Regions from separate parts of the Nocardia sp. NPDC050710 genome, predicted to be linked through region 2. Evidence: riboswitches for the same ligand, from Rfam matches in the RefSeq annotation. Region 2 holds a riboswitch; each other region holds the start of a gene.
The links. Region 2 has a riboswitch for cobalamin ahead of AB0H61_RS31920 (CbtB-domain containing protein). Riboswitches for the same ligand answer to the same signal wherever they lie in the genome.

Region 1 (3,270 bases), on a different contig from region 2:
GGATCGGCTCATCGATCTGGACCCACGCGACACCGGCGGCCGCGAGCCGGGCGAGCAGGTCCCGGTACAGCGGGAGCAACTCGGCGAGGCGGTCCAACGGCGCACCATCGGCATGCTTGGCCAGCTTCAGGAAGGTCAGCGGCCCGATGACGACCGGACGGGCCGGGATCCCGAGCTCGTCGGCCTCGGTGAGCTCGGCGAACAGCTTCTCCGGGTGCAGCGAGAACCGGGTGCCGCCGTCGATCTCGGGGACGATGTAGTGGTAGTTGGTGTCGAACCATTTGGTCATCTCGAGCGGCGCGATCGAGTCGGTGCCGCGAGCAGCGGCGAAGTAGCGATCGAGCGGGTCGGCGATCTCGGCGACCCGTGGCGGCAGCGCACCCAGCAGGACGGCGGTGTCGAGGACCTGGTCGTAGTAGGAGAAGGTGCCGACCGGGATCGAGTCCAGGCCGGCGGCGGCGAGCAGGCTCAGATGAGCATGGCGCAGCTCGCGCGCGACGGTGTGCAGGTGATTGGCGTCGACCTTGCCGGCCCAGTAGGCCTCGGTGGCGCGCTTGAGTTCACGGTTCGGCCCAACTCGGGGCAGCCCCAGAACAGTGGCGGTGAAGGGGGTGTGCGGAACGGCCACGATCATCGTCTCCGGTACGGGTGGGATGGCCACAGCCTGTCGTGGGCAGCACCGACCACCGACCGTGCGAACACGCGCGAAAACCGCGCCCGCTCCGGACAGGTCCGGCGGGTCGGAAATTGTCGGTCCGTGCGCCCAATCCACGAGGCGGAGGCCGCCGGACACGGCGTGTCCGGCGCAACGGGCAGGTCTTCGGACTTGTGGGCACCGGCCGATTCGGCCGACCTACTGGCCGTCGCTTCCCAGGGAGGTGCCCAGTGCTCGATGACGGCGGTCGTTCCCACTCACCGCTGCGGGACAGTCCCGGATTCCCACCGGGTTCCCTCTTGCCGGACACCGGTCTCCCGGCGCCCGGTTTCGACACGATCACCGGAGCTCGGGACTCCGACTCTGCACAGTGAACGTGAACCAGCTGCGCCGACCATGCTAGTCCAGAATCGCCCAGCGGCGATGGCCAGGCGGATCGCCCGGCCGTCCCAGGCTTTTTCTCTGTGAGGCCCGTCATAGTGGAAAGGCCGCTCGAGGGTGGCTTTTCGAGGCGATATCAGGGTGTCGGGGTGGGCGATGGTCCACCGTGGTAGCGGTGCGTGGGTTGTGTGTGCACTGCGGTGTCGTATTCTGTGCGGGCAGCTGGTTCGCCGGTGGCCTGGATGTCGGGAGTCCCCGCTCGGTCGTCGGCGTCGACACCTCGCGCCGTGTGGCGTTTCGGGGTGGAGAGGGAACCCGGTGGAAATCCGGGGCTGTCCCGCAGCGGTAAGCAGGAACGAACATCGTCAACAGCACTGGGCCACCCATGCCCGGGAAGCGGCGGTCAGTAGGTGGCGCGGGGGGTCCCCGGCCGGTGCCTGTAAGTCCGAAGACCTGCCACTGTGCCGGATACGCCGTGTCCGGGGGTCGTCGCCTCGTGGATCGGGCGCTCACCGGCAGGTTCCCGAATCGTGTTGTGCGAGTTGGGGGTTCCGCTGTCGTGCGTCCATTGGCGTCAGGCCGTTGCTGCCACCCGACGGAGAACACATCGTGGCCCAGTCCGCTACCGCTGCTGTTTCGGTGAATACCCAGTCTCTCGGTGAGCTCGATCCCGAGTTGGCCGCCGCAATGGCGGGCGAGCTCGCCCGCGAGCGCGACACCCTCGAGATGATCGCCTCGGAGAACTTCGTGCCGCGCGCGGTCCTGCAGGCGCAGGGTTCCGTGCTCACCAACAAGTACGCCGAGGGCTACCCGGGCCGCCGCTACTACGGTGGCTGTGAGGCCGTCGACGTGGTGGAGACCCTGGCGCGCGACCGCGCCAAGGAGCTCTTCGGCGCCGAGTTCGCCAACGTGCAGCCCCACTCCGGCGCCCAAGCCAACGCCGCGGTGCTGATGGCGCTGATGAACCCGGGCGAGACCCTGCTGGGCCTGGACCTGGCCCACGGCGGTCACCTCACCCACGGCATGCGCCTGAACTTCTCCGGCAAGCTCTACGACGTCCACTCGTACGGGGTGAGCAAGGAGGACCACCGCATCGACATGGACGAGGTGCGTGACATCGCCAAGGCGGCCAAGCCGAAGGTGATCGTCGCCGGCTGGTCGGCCTACCCGCGCCACCAGGACTTCGCGAAGTTCCGCGAGATCGCCGACGAGGTCGGCGCCTACCTGTGGGTCGACATGGCGCACTTCGCCGGTCTGGTCGCCGCCGGTCTGCACCCCTCGCCGGTGCCGTATGCCGACGTGGTGTCCTCCACCGTGCACAAGACCCTCGGCGGCCCCCGCTCCGGTCTGATCCTGGCCAAGCAGGAATTCGGCAAGAAGCTGAACTCGGCGGTGTTCCCGGGTCAGCAGGGTGGCCCGCTGATGCACGTGATCGCCGCCAAGGCCGCCGCATTCAAGATCGCCGCGACCGACGAGTTCAAGGACCGTCAGGTGCGCACCCTGTCCGGTTCCCGCATCCTCGCCGAGCGCCTGACCGGAGCCGACGTCGAGGACAAGGGCGTCTCCGTGCTCACCGGCGGCACCGACGTGCACCTGGTCCTGGTCGACCTGCGCAACTCCGAGCTCGACGGCCAGCAGGCCGAGGACCTCCTGCACGAGGTCGGCATCACGGTCAACCGCAACGCCGTCCCGTTCGACCCGCGCCCGCCGATGGTCACCTCCGGCCTGCGCATCGGCACCGCCGCCCTGGCCACCCGCGGCTTCGGCGACGCCGAGTTCACCGAGGTCGCCGACATCATCGCCGCCGCCCTCGCAGGCACCTCCGACACCGAGACCCTGCGCGCCCGCGTCGCCAAGCTGGCCCAGAGCGTCCCGCTCTACCAGGGCCTCGAAGACTGGAAGTTCATCTGACCGGATATTCGCCACTGGGGATCGGCCGCGATGCGGCACCTGGTGGCGATCCGGGAATGGCGTGGGGTTCGAGGAGACCAAAGATGACGAGGACCGGTTCGGGGCGACCTGAGTGCGGTGAAACCGACAGCGTCGGCCACTCGGTCGCGCAGAGGTTGCGTGCGCACGCAGGCGTGGGTGCGGGCGTGCCGTTCTCGGTGGAGTTCAATCCGCCGCGAGACAGTGCGGGGGAGGCGCGGTTGTGGCGGGCGGTGCGCGAGTTCGAGCGCATGCATCCGGCGTTCGTGTCGATGACCTATGGCGCGGGTGGCTCGACGAAGGAC
Region 2 (3,270 bases):
CATGTGAATTGGCTGTTCCGCCTCTCCGGGTCTTCTGGCCAGATCTGGGTGCCGAGATCGTTGCGTCGGCGGCCGGCGGTGAGGTGCTGGATGAGTTAGCCGGTACCCGGCGAGTTACCCATGTGCTGGCGAGATCAGTGGGTATTCGGGAACGGTGATTCTGCGAAAAGGCCGCCGGTTCTCTGTGCAGTTCGGAGAACCGGCGGCCTTTGCTCGTAAAGGTGCCCGTCAGACAGTGCGGAAGTGGCGGCGAGCGGTGGGGGTGTACATGGCGGGGATGGCGACGAGGACGGCCAGGACGTGGATCGCGCGCAGTGCGGCGATGGTCAGATCGCTCATTGTCACATCGGTGAACAGGTCCCCGAAGTCATCGGCGTTCGATAGTGCCCGCAGTGGTTCGACGATGAGCGAGGTCAGGCCGAGGACGCCGATGCCGAAGGTCAGGGTCAGGCGGGCCCAGCGGTCGCCGTGCGTCATCCGGACGGCGACCAGCAATACCGCCAGGTAGATGGCGCCGCGCAGCAGCCCGGTCGCCAATGCGGGCAGATCGGTCGGCGGCCGCTCGAGGGCGATCGTGGCCTGCGCGATCGCTTCGGCGACGCCCGCGACCAGCGCGACGACGAGTCCGCCGAAGGCCACCGAGACGGCGCGTGGGGTTCGATGTGGTTCGGCCGCGCGCAGCGCCGCGGGCCGGACGGAAGGGGCAGTGCCGGTCATACGACCGACACTGCCCTGTCCGTGCGATGTGCGGATCAGCCCGCGGTAGCAACCTGCTCCGGTACCGCAGTACTAGAGCGCGTGGCGTATTCGGTGAGGAATGCGAATCCGAGCCCGAGCGCGGCCCACAGTGTGGCGGTCTGCGCCAGCGACGCCACCCGGAACTGCCAGAGCAGACTGGGCGGGAAGTCCGCCTTCACCTCGTCGACGCCGGGCAGCAGGATGTAGCCGAGCGTGGTGATGAGGACGAACGCGGCGACACCCGCGATGAGCCGCAGTGTGCCTAGCCTGCCCCGCAGCAGTGTGTACACGTAGACCCCGGCGCCGACGGCGACGAAGCCGAGCAGCACCACGCCCACCCACAGCAGGGTGCGGTCGTTGATGGTCTCCGGATCGCCCACCGCGGGCGGATTCGCCGGGTACTTGAAGAACGGCACCGCGACGATGGCCAGCCAGCCGCCCGCCGCCAGCGCTATCGCCAGCCCGGGTCCCGACAGGGTGGTGTGGCGGCGCGCGAAATGTGTGGCCGCGCCGAAGATCGCGCCGAATGCCAGCCCGCCGAGACCGAGGGCGAGGAATTGTCCCGCCTTCTGTCCGCTCCGGCTGACCAGCGGCTCCTCCTCGTCGCCGTGTGAATGGCCCGCGGTGTCCTCGGGTGCGGAGTGCCCCGATTCCGCGGCGGAGTTCGCCTCTTCGATGGCGATGGCGGCATCGATCTTCGGCTCGCCGACGAAATAGCCCACCGTGGCGGCCAGCAGACCGGCGATCAAGCCGGCCAGCAGACCGCGCAACAGCAGCGTCTTGAACGATCCAGCCAGGGGGACGGCAGCCGACCGAGTCGGCGGGGTAGGCGAAATCAGTGGCACGGAACACCCAGCAGATGGCGTCCGTCATGCATCAGCTCGTGCATGAACATCCCGCTACGCGAGATTGCGCCCTGGTCGAAGCCGACCAGGTACAGCGTGAGCAGTGCGAGAAGAACGACGCCTACCGTGATGAGTACGGTGGCCAGGGATTCGGATGCCCGGCTGGGCGAATGCGCGATAGCCATTCGAGTCCTCCTAGGGATGCGCGTCCCGTGAGTTGTGCGGTGCGACGGTGCCGGTGTCTGGCTTTCCGGCACCGAGGACTCGGTGCATGGAACACAGTGGCGCGACCGCTCCGGAATCACACCGGAATTACCGCATCACCATCGCTTGGTCACTCGAACTGTGACACCCGAGGGCATCCGACGTCAATACGATCGGCAGCACGGTGCCACGGCGTCGGGCGAGTCGCCCGGCAGCTCGGTGACACCGAACCTGCCAGGCCATTCGCGGATTCGTCAGGATGCGGACTTGGCCGCGACGTCGAGTACGACCTCGAACTCCAGCAGCGAGGCACCGGTCGACACCGGCTTCTGTTCGCCGCTGCCCGCATGCGCCGCACGCGCCGGACCGTCCCGCCACGCCGCGAAGGACTCCTCGGAATCCCATTGGGTGACAACGAAGTACCGATTGTCGCCGGAGACCGGACGCAGCAGCTGGAACCCCAGGAAACCCGGCGAACCCTCGACCGCGTGCGCACGATGGGCGAACCGCTTCTCCAGCTCGGGGCCCGCGCCCTCGGGAACCTCGATCGCGTTGATCTTCACAACAGCCATGATTCGACAATACGTTCTCGCCCGTGGTCGCGGACTTCGGTGCACGCTCGGATGGGGCCGCGGGTGCGCCGTGCGATACACGCGGCAAAATCGACCCCGTGTTGCACGACGAAGGCGGTGCCGGGGTTCCGATCCTGCTGCTGCACGGATTGATGGGTAGCGCCCGCACCTGGGGAGACCACCTGAATTGGCTGCGCGGCCACGGTCATCTCTACACCTTCGACGCCGCGGGTCACGGTCGGCCCGCACCGGAGGAATTGACCACCGAGGCCTTCGTCGAGGACCTCGCCGCCGCCACCGCGGCCATTACCGAACCCATGGTCGTGATCGGGCATTCGATGGGCGGTCTGCACGGTTGGGTCTTCGCCGCGCGATATCCGCAGCGGGTCCGGGCGCTGGTGGTCGAGGACATCGCGCCTGATTTCACCGGCCGCACCGCCGCGAACTGGGCGGCCATGATCGAGGCATGGCCGCAACCGTTTCCGGACGCGGACGCGGTGCTCGATTTCTTCGGCCCGGTGGCGGGCCGCTATTTCCTGAAATCCTTCGAGCGCGGACCGGACGGCTACCGGCTGCACGGTTCGGTCGCCACCTTCCGCGATATCTCGGAGGAGTGGGGTACCAGGGATTTCTGGAGCCAGTGGCGCGCGGTGCGGGCACCGGCCCTGCTCATCGAGGGTGAGCACACCATTACCCCGCCCGGGCAGATGCGCGAAATGGCACGGACGAACCCCGCGGCCGAATACGTACTGATCGCGGATGCCGGGCATCTCGTGCACGACGACCAGCCCGAGCGCTACCGCGAGCGGGTCGAACAGTTCCTGCGCCGAGTGCTCGCCTGACGGAACGTTCCGCCCGGCAACCATATTCGGCCGGGCTCGGATGGCCTCAGCCCGCGGCTCCGCCCTCGC
Region 3 (3,270 bases), on a different contig from region 2:
TTGCAGCGCAACGACATCCGCGATCTCGGCGCGCATCCGGCGCAGGTACTCGGCCTGATCGATCTCGCCCTTGCGCAGCGCCGCGCGGGCCAGCGGGATCGCCGAGGTCTGCGGATATGAGCCGATCGTGGTGGTGGGCAGTGCGGGCAGGTGCAGGCGTTCGGCCTGCACGGCGCGCCGCTCCTCGGCGGGCGCCCGCCGGGTGGCGCCCGGGCCGAGCGCGGCGAGCCGGGCCCGCACCCGCGGGTCGGACAGCCGGGGATCGGTGCGTCGCGCGGCCAAAGCCGCACGGACCGCATCCAATTCGTCGCTGATCGCCGCCGGTCCCGAGCCCAGGGCCGTTGCAAGCAGTCGCACCTCGGTGACTTTTTCGGAGCCGAAGGCGAGCCAGGACCGCAGCTCGTCGTCCAGCTGGGTTTCGACGGCCAGCGAGTACGGCACGTGCAGCAGTGAGCACGAGCTCGAAACCGCGACCGACGCCGCGGAGCCGAGCAGGGTGCCCAGTGTGGCCAGCGCCCGATCCAGATCGGTGCGCCACACATTTCGCCCGTCGACGACACCCGCGACGAGCAGCTTATTCGCCAGTGCGGGCACCGCGACCACGTCGGACAGGTCGCTCTCATAACCGATATCGAGTGCGACGCCCTCGATATCGGTGCTCGCCAGCGCGGACAGCGCCGCGCACGGCCTGCCGAAATACGTGGCCACCAGCAGCGCTGAGCGCTCGGTCGCCGCCGAGAGCTCAGCATAGGCGCCGCGCACCAGCTCGATCTCGGCCTCGGTGAGGTCGGTGACCAGCACCGGCTCATCGATCTGCACCCACTCGGCGCCCGCCGCGGCCAGCAGTCGCAGCAGTTCGCGGTACAGCGGAATCAGCTCACCCAGTCGATCCAGGGCCGGGCCGCCGGTCGCCTTGGCCAGCTTCAGGAAGGTGACCGGGCCGATCACCACCGGCCGGGCGGGTACGCCGAGCGCGAGCGCCTCGGCCAGTTCCTCCAGCAGTTTTCCGGATGCAGCGAAAACGTGGTCTCCGGACCGATTTCCGGCACCAGGTAGTGGTAGTTGGTGTCGAACCATTTGGTCATCTCCAGTGGTTCCACCGTGTCCGTGCCGCGGGCCGCGGCGAAATACCGATCCAGTGGATCGGCAATTCCGGCCACTCGGGGCGGCAGCGCGCCGAGCAGCACGGCGGTGTCGAGCACCTGGTCGTAATAGGAGAAGGTACCCACCGGCACCGAATCCAGCCCGGCCGCCTGCAATTCGGCGAATTGGGTGCGGCGCAGGTCGCGGGCGACCCGGTGCAGTTGCTCGGCGTCGATGCGCCCAGCCCAGTAGGACTCGGTGGCGCGCTTCAATTCCCGGCGCGGTCCCACCCGTGGCAGCCCGAGAACCGTTGCGGTGAACTCGGGGGCTGGCGATCGGCGGGGTGAGTGAACCCGGTATGCGAAGAAACAGTCACGATGTTTGCTCCAGTGCTGTGAACGTAAACCATCGCCATACGGGTACGCGGCAACCAGTCGACGACTCGGCGGTCCGCCACGATGGTCGGAGCCCGAGAAGTTCAGCACTGGAGGTCCGCGCGCCCAATCCACGAGGCGGTGGCCGCCGGATACGGCGTATCCGGCACAACCGGCAGGTCTTCGGACTCGCAGGCACGGGCCTTCTGGCCGGCCCCGGCGTCCGGGGCTCCCCTACTGGCCGTCGCTTCCCAGGCTTGCGCCCAGTGCGTATGACGGCGGTCGTTCCTGCATACCGCTGCGGGACAGTCCCGGATTCCCACCGGGTTCCCTCTCACCCGCGCGCCGCATCGGCGGACGGGCTTCGACTCCGGTACGCGACGTCGGGGCTCCAACTCGTCGGCGCACCGGAGAAACCAGCTGCCTCGCCAGTGTATGCGGTGCGCTCGATCGCGTCGCTCATCGGTTGCCCGCGTGGGCGAAGCCGCCCGCCGATGGCAAGGATCCGTTCCGCACAGCGGAACGGAGGCTACGGTGATATGTGACCGCCCGATGAACACAACTTCGCAAGCCTGCTACATCTCGTTGTGAAGATTTCTGCGAAGGGGACTTCCGTGTCAGAGCCGGGTTCGGGGGCGGGTACCTTAGTTCAATGTTCTCGAAAGTCTTGGTTGCAAATCGCGGCGAGATCGCCATCCGTGCCTTCCGCGCGGCCTACGAACTGGGCATCGGGACGGTCGCCGTCTTTCCGCACGAGGATCGCAACTCGGTCCACCGGTTGAAGGCCGCCGAGTCCTACCAGATCGGTGAGCAGGGACACCCGGTGCGGGCGTACCTGTCCATCGACGCGATCATCGATGCCGCCAAGACCGCGGGTGCCGATGCCATCTACCCCGGGTACGGCTTCCTGTCCGAGAATCCCGATCTGGCGGCGGCCTGCGCCCGCGAGGGCATCACCTTCATCGGACCCTCGGCCGAGGTGCTGGAGCTGGCGGGTAACAAGGCCCGCGCCATCGAGGCCGCCAAGGCCGCCGGGCTGCCGGTGCTGCGGTCCAGCGCGCCGTCCGCGGATGTGGACGAATTGCTCGCCGCCGCCCAGGAGCTCGATTACCCGATCTTCGTCAAGGCGGTCGCGGGCGGCGGCGGGCGTGGCATGCGCCGGGTCGCCGCCGCCGAGCAGTTGCGCGAATCGATCGAGGCCGCGTCCCGCGAAGCGGAATCGGCATTCGGCGATCCGACGGTGTTCCTCGAGCAGGCCGTGGTGAATCCGCGCCACATCGAGGTGCAGATCCTGGCCGACCAGCACGGCAATGTCATGCACCTGTTCGAGCGCGACTGTTCGGTGCAGCGCCGCCACCAGAAGGTGATCGAACTCGCACCCGCGCCGAACCTGGATCCCGCACTGCGCGAACGGATCTGCAACGACGCGGTGGCCTTCGCCCGCCAGATCGGCTACAGCTGCGCCGGCACCGTGGAGTTCCTGCTCGATGAGCGCGGCAATCACGTCTTCATCGAGATGAACCCGCGCATCCAGGTCGAGCACACGGTGACCGAGGAGGTCACCGATGTGGATCTGGTGCAGTCGCAGCTGCGGATCGCGGCGGGGGAGACCCTGGAGCAGCTCGGCCTGAGCCAGGACAAGATCACCGTCCGCGGCGCCGCGCTGCAGTGCCGGATCACCACCGAGGATCCGGCCAACGGTTTCCGCCCGGACACCGGACGCATTACCGCCTACCGCACCCCGGGCGGCGCGGGTATCCGGCTCGACGGCGGAGCCAACCTCGGCGCGGAGATCGGCGCCTACTTCGACTCC

Region 1: it holds a riboswitch for cobalamin, as region 2 does, so the genes downstream of both, glyA (serine hydroxymethyltransferase) here and AB0H61_RS31920 (CbtB-domain containing protein) in region 2, are expected to answer to the same signal.
Region 3: it holds a riboswitch for cobalamin, as region 2 does, so the genes downstream of both, metE (5-methyltetrahydropteroyltriglutamate--homocysteine S-methyltransferase) here and AB0H61_RS31920 (CbtB-domain containing protein) in region 2, are expected to answer to the same signal.

Annotation. Positions count from the first base shown of each region.
Region 1 covers NZ_JBFAHV010000035.1:56,694-59,963, forward strand. The annotation lists gene metE (5-methyltetrahydropteroyltriglutamate--homocysteine S-methyltransferase) at 1-634, opposite strand, end outside; cobalamin riboswitch at 794-998, opposite strand; cobalamin riboswitch at 1,310-1,512, shown strand; gene glyA (serine hydroxymethyltransferase) at 1,646-2,947, shown strand; gene AB0H61_RS36295 (methylenetetrahydrofolate reductase) at 3,031-3,270, shown strand, end outside.
Region 2 covers NZ_JBFAHV010000025.1:45,364-48,633, forward strand. The annotation lists gene AB0H61_RS31905 (OsmC family peroxiredoxin) at 1-7, shown strand, start outside; gene AB0H61_RS31910 (hypothetical protein) at 229-717, opposite strand; gene AB0H61_RS31915 (CbtA family protein) at 753-1,583, opposite strand; gene AB0H61_RS31920 (CbtB-domain containing protein) at 1,574-1,768, opposite strand; cobalamin riboswitch at 1,799-1,952, opposite strand; gene AB0H61_RS31925 (antibiotic biosynthesis monooxygenase) at 2,042-2,359, opposite strand; gene AB0H61_RS31930 (alpha/beta hydrolase) at 2,458-3,201, shown strand; gene AB0H61_RS31935 (A/G-specific adenine glycosylase) at 3,248-3,270, opposite strand, start outside.
Region 3 covers NZ_JBFAHV010000001.1:1,180,949-1,184,218, reverse strand. The annotation lists partial or broken gene metE (5-methyltetrahydropteroyltriglutamate--homocysteine S-methyltransferase) at 1-1,382, opposite strand, end outside; cobalamin riboswitch at 1,614-1,835, opposite strand; gene AB0H61_RS05540 (pyruvate carboxylase) at 2,110-3,270, shown strand, end outside.